3 regions of the Streptomyces sp. NPDC058145 genome follow, and region 3 is predicted to be linked to each of the others. Evidence: riboswitches for the same ligand, from Rfam matches in the RefSeq annotation. Region 3 holds a riboswitch; each other region holds the start of a gene.
What was found. Region 3 has a riboswitch for cobalamin ahead of ACFVVO_RS03690 (ribonucleoside-diphosphate reductase subunit alpha). Riboswitches for the same ligand answer to the same signal wherever they lie in the genome.

Region 1: linked by a shared signal. The riboswitch ahead of ACFVVO_RS10585 (HoxN/HupN/NixA family nickel/cobalt transporter) and the one ahead of ACFVVO_RS03690 (ribonucleoside-diphosphate reductase subunit alpha) in region 3 are both predicted to bind cobalamin.
Region 2: linked by a shared signal. The riboswitch ahead of ACFVVO_RS09100 (CbtB-domain containing protein) and the one ahead of ACFVVO_RS03690 (ribonucleoside-diphosphate reductase subunit alpha) in region 3 are both predicted to bind cobalamin.

Annotation. Positions count from the first base shown of each region.
Region 1 covers NZ_JBHVUH010000004.1:128,834-132,097, forward strand. Annotated here, with positions in the region: gene ACFVVO_RS10575 (glycoside hydrolase family 13 protein) at 1-258, opposite strand, end outside; gene ACFVVO_RS10580 (LAETG motif-containing sortase-dependent surface protein) at 516-1,442, shown strand; cobalamin riboswitch at 1,595-1,800, shown strand; gene ACFVVO_RS10585 (HoxN/HupN/NixA family nickel/cobalt transporter) at 1,829-2,914, shown strand; gene ACFVVO_RS10590 (nucleoside hydrolase) at 2,943-3,264, opposite strand, start outside.
Region 2 covers NZ_JBHVUH010000003.1:491,441-494,704, forward strand. Annotated here, with positions in the region: gene ACFVVO_RS09090 (spore photoproduct lyase family protein) at 1-530, shown strand, start outside; gene ACFVVO_RS09095 (CbtA family protein) at 645-1,409, opposite strand; gene ACFVVO_RS09100 (CbtB-domain containing protein) at 1,435-1,656, opposite strand; cobalamin riboswitch at 1,692-1,843, opposite strand; gene ACFVVO_RS09105 (histidine phosphatase family protein) at 1,942-2,520, shown strand; gene ACFVVO_RS09110 (DUF779 domain-containing protein) at 2,616-2,975, shown strand; gene ACFVVO_RS09115 (phosphodiester glycosidase family protein) at 3,052-3,264, shown strand, end outside.
Region 3 covers NZ_JBHVUH010000001.1:791,382-794,645, reverse strand. Annotated here, with positions in the region: gene mctP (monocarboxylate uptake permease MctP) at 1-1,556, shown strand, start outside; cobalamin riboswitch at 1,674-1,828, shown strand; gene ACFVVO_RS03690 (ribonucleoside-diphosphate reductase subunit alpha) at 1,952-3,264, shown strand, end outside.

The DNA of each region.
Region 1 (3,264 bases), on a different contig from region 3:
GTCGTCCAGGGTGCCGAGGCGGGCGTCGACGTCCCGGGGGTCGGCGACGTCGTAGCCGCCGTCGGCCAGTTCCGAGGGGTAGAAGGGGCTCAGCCACAGGGCGTCGACGCCGAGCCAGGCGAGGTGGTTCAGGCGCTGGGTGACTCCCCTGAGGTCGCCGAGCCCGTCGCCGTCGGCGTCGGCGAAGCTGCGCGGATACACCTGGTAGACGACGGCCTGGCGCCACCAGTCGGGGTTCCGGGACGAGAGGTCTGCCATACGGGCTCCCTTCGGGAAGGACGACAGTACAGAGACTGTCCACATTGCCCGGAAAGGGAACCTTCAGGCGATGGGGAGTGGATCATTCCCCGTGTGATGAAGTTGTGACGGCTCCATGAACGAGCCCTGCATTCACGCAGGTTGACAGGTTTCAACAGGGCCGATCACCATGGCCTCACACTGTGGCGCATGTGACCAATGGGCCGCGTGTCTCTCTGACTTCTTCCGCTCACTCGAGCTTCTGCGATGGGATATCCATGTCCATAGCCAGACGTGTCACCGCGCGCCGCCTGCTGGGGACGGGCGCCGCGTCACTCGCCCTCTGCGCCGCCTCGATCGCCGCCGCCTCCGGCGCCTGGGCCCACGGCGCGCACGGCGGTGACGGCTGGAAGGCCGGCGGCCACTACGCGCCCGGCACCGGCGCGGGCACCGAGACCGGCACCGACCGCTGCCAGTTCTCGCTGGACGGCGTGAACTTCTTCGACTCGGTCAAGGTGGACGACCAGAACCTCAAGCCGACCGAGGACGGCAAGGTCCACGTCAAGGTCCGCGCCGCCGGGGACGCCGCCGGCTGCACCGCCTCACTCGCCTCCTACCTCGCCCACGGCGCGAGCTTCGCCACCTCCGGCGAGCAGGTCTTCGTCGACTTCGACACGGTGGCCGTCAAGCCGGGCGAGACCGACTCCCTCGATATCGCGGTACCGGACGCGGGCTGCTTCGCGCAGATCGACCTGTACCGGGGCGCGGTCAGGTTCGACGGCAAGTCCGACGCGAACGACGGCTTCGAGCACGGGGACCTGCCCAAGGGCCCGGACCACCCGGTCATCAAGGACAAGCTGATCGCGGCCTGGAACGGCGGCGCGAAGGACTGCACCAGCACCCCTGAGGAGCCGCAGTCCCCGTCGCCGAGCGCTCCCGCGCAGGACTCGCCCGCGCCGAGCGCCTCGGAGTCGTCCGCGGCACCGTCCCCGGCCTCCTCGGAGTCCGTGCCGGCCCCGTCCGCCTCCGCATCGCGGGCCGGCTCCGCACCCACGCCGGACGGTGGCGGTGACGACGGGGGCGACCTCGCGGAGACCGGTGGCGGCGGCGACTCGGGGCTGATCGCGGGCGGGGCCGCCGTGCTGGTCGCCGGCGGCGCCGCGTTCGTGCTCCTCGCGCGCCGCAAGCGGGGCGCCCAGGGCTGACCGTTCCCGCGGCGCACGCGCTCAGGGCTTGAGCGCCCACGACCCCCGCCGCTCGCGGCAGCCGCAAGGCCTGCGAGACGGCGGGGGTCGTTCCTCATGTGATCTTGGGTACCTGCGCCGGTGCGCGGCTATGCGGACGACCGCTCACCTGCCTACGGTGGGCGGGCCGTGGTGCTCGGGAAGTCGGTGACGGCCCCTCAGGGGTCCATGCCGACGCGGCCCTCGCCACTGTGATCGGGGAGTTCCCGTCCCGTCCGGCATCCGCCGGGCCACTGGCCGTTCGTACGGCTGGGAAGGCAGGGACGGCGAACGCACCACCCCGTAAGCCAGGAGACCGGCCACGGCAGCTCACGAGATGATCCACGAGGTGCTGGAGCGTGAATCCGATGGCCGATGCCGCTGCCTTCCGATGGCGACGCGAGGACACGATCAGGACGGCGGGGCTGCTGGCGGTGATCGCCGCCCTGCACGTCGTCGCCTTCGGGGTGCTGTTCCTGCTCGTCTCCCCCGGGCACTACAAGGTCGGCCAGGACGTCTTCGGCGTCGGCCTCGGCGTCACCGCCTACACCCTCGGCATGCGGCACGCCTTCGACGCCGACCACATCGCCGCGATCGACAACACCACCCGCAAGCTGATGGCCGACGGCAGACGGCCGGTGTCGGTGGGCTTCTGGTTCGCGCTGGGGCACTCCAGCGTGGTGGTGCTGCTGGCCCTGCTGATCGCGGGCGGCACCCGGCTCGCCGGCCGGGTCATGGACGAGCACTCGCGCACCCACCAGGTACTCGGCTTCATGGGCACGACGATCTCCGGCACGTTCCTCTACCTCATCGCCGCGCTCAACCTGGTCGCGCTGGCCGGCATCCTGAGGGTGTTCCGGGCGATGCGGTCCGGCACGTACGACGAGCGGGCGCTTGAACAGCACCTGGACTCGCGGGGGTTCATGAACCGGGTCCTGGGGCGGCTGACCAGGTCGGTCTCCCGGCCGGGCCAGATGTTCCCGCTGGGCTTCCTGTTCGGGCTCGGCTTCGACACGGCCACCGAGGTCACGCTGATGGTGATGGCCGGGTCGGGCGCGGCGGCCGGACTGCCCTGGTACGCGGTCCTGTGCCTGCCGCTGCTCTTCGCCGCCGGGATGAGCCTGTTCGACACCCTCGACGGCACGTTCATGAACTTCGCCTACCAGTGGGCGTTCTCCAACCCGGTCCGCAAGGTGTTCTACAACCTCACGATCACCGGGCTGTCCATCGCCGTCGCCTTCTTCATCGGCACCATCGAGCTGGTCGGCGTCCTGCACGAGAAGTTCGCCCTGGGCGACGCCGTGACCGGCTGGATCGCCCGGCTCGACCTGGACAGCGTCGGCTACGTCATCGTCGGGCTGTTCGTGGTGGTGTGGGCGGCGGCGCTGGCGTACTGGCGGCTGGCGCGGGTGGAGGAACGCTGGGCGTCACGGGTCCCGGCGACGTCCGACTGACCCCGGGCCCGCGACCCGTCCCCGCGGCTCACCCCGCCGGACCCCGAAACCCTTCGACGGTCTCCAGGTACAGCTTCACGAACCGGTCCACGTCCACCTCCAACGCCACGTCCACCAGGGCCTGTTCGCGGGCGCCCTCGTGGATCTCGGACTCGCCGGGGCGGGGGCGGCGGTCGACGAGCGTCTGGCCGCGGGCCGGACCGGGGGCCAGGGAGACCTCGACCGGCAGACGCCGGGTGGTGATGCCCCCCGGATCGGCGACCGCGCACACCGCGCCCGCGTCACCGAGTCCGCCCGCCTCCTCGGCCTCCGGCGCGCCGCCCTGCGCGGCGGGCCGGTGGGCGAGGAGT
Region 2 (3,264 bases), on a different contig from region 3:
CTGCCAAGGCGTCCTTCGCCACCAAGTTCGTGAACCCGGATCTCCTGGCGCTGGATCCGCGGGGCCGCACCCGCGTGCGCTTCTCGGTCATGCCCGGCGAGGACTCCCGGCTGCTGGACATCCGGACGTCACCGGTGGCCGAGCGCATCGGCGCCGCGGCCGACTTCCTGGACGCGGGGTACGAGGTGCACTTCAACCTCTCCCCCGTGGTCCTGCGCCCCGGGTGGCAGGAGGCCTGGACCGAGCTGCTCCGCCAGCTCGACGACGTGCTCCCGGACCGGGTCAAACGGCAGGCGGCCGCCGAAGTGATCATGCTGACCCACAACCGGGAGCTGCACGAGGTGAACCTCGGCTGGCATCCGCGCGCCGAGGAGATGCTCTGGCAGCCCGGCATCCAGCAGGGCAAACGCTCCGAGAACGGGGCGCTGAACGTGCGCTACGACCACCTGGTCAAAGCGAGGGCCGTGGACGAGCTGCGCGGGCTCGTCGCGGCGCACGCTCCCTGGCTGCGCGTCCGGTACGCCTTCTGAGCAGGGCCCCGCGGTCCGCTTCTGACGACGGCCGCGGGGTCCGCGGCGAACGCGTGAGGCACCGGCCCGCGAGCGGGTCGGCGCCTCACGCCTCGCGCCGGAGCGCCGGGGACCTCAGTGGTGCGCGGCCGGGGCGCGCGGACCTGTGGCCTGCCGCTCGCCGGCCGTGCGCTGCGCGGTGAGCACGCGTTCCGCCAGGACGCCGAAGACCAGCCCGAAAGCGGTCCACAGGGTCGCCTGGACGGCCAGCGCCGCCAGCCGGAACTGCCACAGCAGACTCGGGGAGAAGTCCTTGGGGACCTCGTCGACGGCCGGCAGGAACGCGTAGGCGAGCCCGGCGACCAGGAGGAAGAACGCGCCCGCGGCCACCGTCGCGTTCCAGTTGCCCAGACGGGGGGCGAGCCGCTTGCCGAGGATCACCGTAGCGACCGCCAGCAGCACGCTCAGGACCATCATCAGGAAGTACAGCGTCGTGCGCTTGCCGATCGTGTCGGGGTCGCCGACGGACGGCGGGTTGGCCGGGTACTTCAGGAAGGGCACGACGTAGACGGCGACGAGGCCGGCGGCCGCCAGGAGCAGCGCGCTCGCGCGCGGCCCGAAGCGGCCGATGCGGCCCAGCGCGAAGCAGTAGGCGAGCGCGGCGATGCCGCCGAACGCGATGCCGTAGACCAGCACGCCGGTGGACAGGCCGGCGGTCGACTGCATCGTGCGGGAGACCGCCTCCATACCGTGTTCGTGGGAGTGCGCCTCTTCGTAGGCGATGGCCGAGTCGACCCGCGGCTCACCGAGGAAGTAGGCGACGACGAGGGCGAGCAGGCCCGCGGCGAGTCCCGCGAGCATGCCACGCACCAACAGATTCCGGACGGTTGCCGAGTTCATGAGCTCGTACGTTTCCTCGCCCCGGTCAGTGGCAGGGGAAGCCGAGCAGATGCCGGGCGTCGTGCACCCACTCGTGCACGTTCTCGCCGGACATCACGGAGGTCGCGCCCTGTTCGGCGCCGACGAAGTAAAGCAGGACCAGCATCAGGACGCCGAAGAAGACCGCCCAGGGGGCGATGGCGCCGATCGGCAGCTTGGCGGGAATGACGGTGGGGTCGGTGCTGGGCTGAACGGCGGACTGCGCCATGGCAGGACCTCCTGGGGAACTCGCGTCCCTGCTCGGTGGTGCACGGGACGACGGGCGGGTCTGACTTGCCCGGCTCGCACCAGGAGTGGTGTGAACGGGGCTTACAGTGGCGCGACCGTGCCGGATTCCCACCGGCTTCCGCATTCCGTCGTCGATATCGTCGCGAACGTACCGCGAAGCGCGGGTGCAGCCAAGGGCGCACGGGTGCGGGGCGGTGCGCCCCCGCAGCCGCCCTACGCTTGAAATCCCCGTGCCGAAAGGGCCGTTGCCCATGAAAGCGACCTCATGACGACCCGAGTGATGTTGATCTCACCGGCGATGAACCCGGCCGTGCGGGAGGCCCGCTTCGACGACGGGTGCTCACTCGAGGCGGCCGGCGCCGCGCGCGCCCGGTCGGCAGCGGACGAACTGCGGCCGGCCGCCCCGGTCCTCGTCTCCCCCACCGTCCGGTGCCGGGAGACGGCGGCCGCGCTGGGTCTCGACGCACGTGCCGAACCCGCTCTGGCCGGGCTCGACATGGGCCGCTGGCGGGGGCGGACCCTCGACGAGGTCGGCGCCCGGGAGCCGGAGGCGCTGGCCCGGTGGCTGGCCGACCCCGCGGCGAACCCGCACGGCGGGGAGTCGGTGCGCCTTCTGTGCGCCCGGGTCGGGGGCTGGCTGGAAGAGGCCGCCCGGTCCGCGGGCCGCACGGTGGCGGTGGTCGAGCCGGAGGTCGTGCGGGCCGTGACGGTGCGGGTGCTCGGCGCACCGGAGGCCGCCTTCTGGCGGATCGACGTACCGCCCCTGACCGCCACCGAGTTCACCGGCCGGGCGGGGCGCTGGAACGTGGCGCTGGGGACGGCGCTGGGCCGGGGTCGGGCCTGAGCGGCACCGGGACGTGAACCCCGCACGCTGGACGCGCCACTGACGACACGTGAGACTGAATGAGATCCGAGCTCCCGTGCTCCAGGACGGTGACCATGCAAGAGGAACTGCCCCGCGTCGAACTCACCCCACAGGCCGCGGAGCTGGTGCGCCGGCTGCGGGCCGAACACGGACCACTGATGTTCCATCAGTCGGGCGGCTGCTGCGACGGCAGCGCCCCCATGTGCTACCCGGACGGCGAGTTCCGTACCGGCGGTTCGGACGTGCTGCTGGCCGAGCTGGTGGTGGACGGCGTCGAGGAGCCCGTGACCTTCTGGATGTCACGGAGCCAGTACGAGGCCTGGAGCCACACCCGGCTGATCGTGGACGTGGTACCCGGACGAGGAAGCGGTTTCTCGCTGGAGGCACCCGAGGGCGTGCGTTTTCTCACCCGTTCTCGCGTAGTCGACGCCTAGCCGTCCCGTACGTCGCCGTCGTCTGGTGCACTTCCCCTGAGCACTGGTGACAGTTGACGAGGCATCAGGGGGCGCGGTGACGCGAGTTCGGCGGCAGACGGCGGCGGGCAGATCGGTTCTCACGGTTCTCACGGCGTTCGGCCTACTGGCCGGCGCGGCCCTGACGGGAGCGGCGCCGGCCGGTGCCGTACCGGCCGGCAGACCGGGCAAGCGGATCGCTCCGGGGGTCACCTACCGGGAGTTCGACATCACGGCGGCGGCCGGGCGGACCCACGCCCATCTGCTCACC
Region 3 (3,264 bases):
TCCTGGCCGCACGCTGGCGCAGGGCCGACAACGAGCACTCCCTGGACGAATGGGGCCTGGGCGGAAGGTCGTTCGGCACCTGGATCACCTGGTTCCTGCTCGGCGGCGACCTGTACACGGCGTACACCTTCGTCGCCGTACCGGCGGCGATCTACGCGGCGGGCGCGGCCGGCTTCTTCGCGGTCCCGTACACGATCCTCGTCTACCCGCTGATCTTCACGTTCCTGCCCCGCCTGTGGTCGGTCTCGCACCGCCACGGCTACGTCACGACCTCGGACTTCGTGCGCGGCCGGTTCGGCTCCAAGGGCCTGTCGCTGGCCGTGGCGGTCACCGGCATCCTCGCGACGATGCCGTACATCGCGTTGCAGCTCGTGGGCATCCAGGCGGTGCTGGACGTGATGGGCGTCGGCGGCGGCGAGAGCACCAACTGGTTCGTGAAGGACCTGCCGCTGCTCATCGCCTTCGGCGTGCTGGCCGCGTACACCTACTCGTCCGGGCTGCGTGCCCCCGCCCTGATCGCGTTCGTGAAGGACACGCTGATCTACATCGTCATCGCGGTGGCGATCATCTACATCCCGATCAAGCTGGGCGGGTTCGACGACGTCTTCGCCAAGGCGGGCGACGCCTTCAGCCAGGTCAACCCGGCGACCGGCAAGCCGCGCGGCGCGCTCGCCCCGCCGGAGGCGGGCCAGTGGACGTACGCCACCCTGGCGCTCGGTTCCGCGCTCGCCCTGTTCATGTACCCGCACTCGATCACCGCGACCCTGTCGTCCAGGAGTCGTGAGGTGATCCGCCGCAACACCACACTCCTGCCGCTGTACTCGCTGATGCTGGGTCTGCTGGCCCTGCTCGGCTTCATGGCGATCGCGGCCGGGGTCAAGGTCACCAACGGTCAGCTGGCGATCCCGCAGCTCTTCGAGGACATGTTCCCGGACTGGTTCGCGGGTGTGGCCTTCGCGGCGATCGGCATCGGCGCCCTGGTGCCCGCGGCCATCATGTCCATCGCGGCGGCGAACCTGTTCACCCGCAACATCTACAAGGACTTCATCAAGCCGGACGCCACGCCGAAGGAGGAGACCCGGGTCTCCAAGATCGTGTCGCTGCTGGTGAAGGTGGGCGCGCTGGTCTTCGTCCTGACGATGGACAAGACGGTCGCCATCAACTTCCAGCTGCTGGGCGGCATCTGGATCCTGCAGACCTTCCCGGCCCTGGTCGGCGGCCTGTTCACCCGCTGGTTCCACCGCTGGGCACTGCTCGCCGGCTGGGCGGTCGGCATGGTGTACGGCACGCTCGCCGCGTACGGGGTGGCCTCGCCGACCCAGAAGCACTTCGGCGGCTCCGCGAAGGAGATCCCGGGCATCGGGGAGATCGGCTACATCGGCCTCACGGCGTTCGTGCTCAACGTCGTGGTCACCGTGGTGCTCACCTTCGTCCTGAAGGCCGTGAAGGCCCCGGAGGGCCTCGACGAGACCAGGCCGGAGGACTACACGGCGGACGCGGGCGACCCGGGGGTCGAGGTGGAACTCCCGCCCGCCACCGCGGGAAGCACCCACTAGCGCGACCGGTCACGAACCACCCGACAGCGGGCCGCCGAGGGCACGACCCCCGGCGGCCCGCTGTCATGCGAGTTGACCCTGCGGAGCCACCACAACACGCAACAGGCACAACATGTGGGGGTGACACGGCAGGCTGGCACAAGATGTATGCTCATCCTCGCTGTCGCCCAGGGGAATCCGGTGCGAATCCGGAACTGTCCCGCAACGGTGTACTCGCGTGTTTCCGCACGCCTGTTTCAGTCCGAGGACCTGTCGGCAGCGCGCGCCCGGCCGTCCGGTCCGGGTGCTCATCGACGTCCGGGCCTCGCGGAATGGGCCGGGGACGCGACGCCGTGCGCGCTCGCGCTGCCCCCTGCTCTCCGCAAGGCCCCGTGCCGAGCGAGGGAGAGCCCCACGTGACCATCGCGCCAGCCGACCCGGCTTCAGTCATCCCGGCGAGCGGAGCCCCGGTGGAGACCGACGGTCCCGGTGCCGCGCTGCTGCGGACCCTGACCGAGCTGACCGCCGACCTCCCCCACGCCGACCCCGGCCGGGTCGCCGCGGCCGCGCTGCGCGGCCGGTCCGCCCGGGCCGACGAGGCGGAGTTGCGCGAGCTGGCCACCGAGGCGGCCGCCGGCCTCATCTCCGAGGACCCCGCCTACTCCCGGCTGGCCGCCCGGCTGCTGACCATCTCCATCCGCGCCGAGGCCGCCTCGCAGGGCGTCACGTCCTTCACCGGGTCCGTCGCCGTGGGCCACCGTGAGGGCCTTGTCGCCGACCGGACCGCGGAGTTCGTACGGCTGCACGCCGAACGGCTCGACACGCTGGTCGACACGGCGGCCGACGACCGCTTCGGCTACTTCGGCCTGCGCACGCTGCACAGCCGCTACCTCCTCCGCCACCCCATCACCCGCGAGGTGATCGAGACGCCCCAGTACTTCCTGCTGCGCGTCGCCGCCGGACTGGCCGAGGACGACACCGCCCGCTCCGTGGACGAAGTCGCCGCGCTGTACGGGCTGATGAGCCGGCTCGACTACCTGCCCTCCTCCCCCACCCTCTTCAACTCCGGCACCCGGCATCCGCAGATGTCGTCCTGCTACCTCCTCGACTCCCCGCTGGACGAGCTGGACTCCATCTACGACCGCTACCACCAGGTAGCCCGCCTCTCCAAGCACGCCGGCGGCATCGGCCTCTCGTACTCCCGTATCCGCAGCCGCGGTTCGCTGATCCGGGGCACCAACGGGCACTCCAACGGGATCGTGCCGTTCCTGAAGACGCTGGACGCCTCGGTGGCCGCGGTGAACCAGGGCGGCCGGCGCAAGGGCGCGGCCGCGGTGTACCTGGAGACCTGGCACTCCGACATCGAGGAGTTCCTGGAGCTGCGCGACAACACCGGTGAGGACGCCCGCCGTACGCACAACCTGAACCTCGCGCACTGGATCCCGGACGAGTTCATGCGCCGGGTCAACGCCGACGAGCGGTGGTCGCTGTTCTCCCCGGCGGACGTGCCGGAGCTGGTCGACCTGTGGGGCGAGGAGTTCGACGCCGCGTACCGCAGGGCGGAGGCCGCCGGGCTCGCGAAGAAGACGATGCCCGCCCGGGACCTGTACGGCCGCATGATGCGCACCCTCGCGCAGACCGGCAACGGCTGGATGACCTTCAAGGACGCCGCCAACCGCACCGCCAACCAGACGGCGACCGCGGGCCATGTCGTGCACTCCTCCAACCT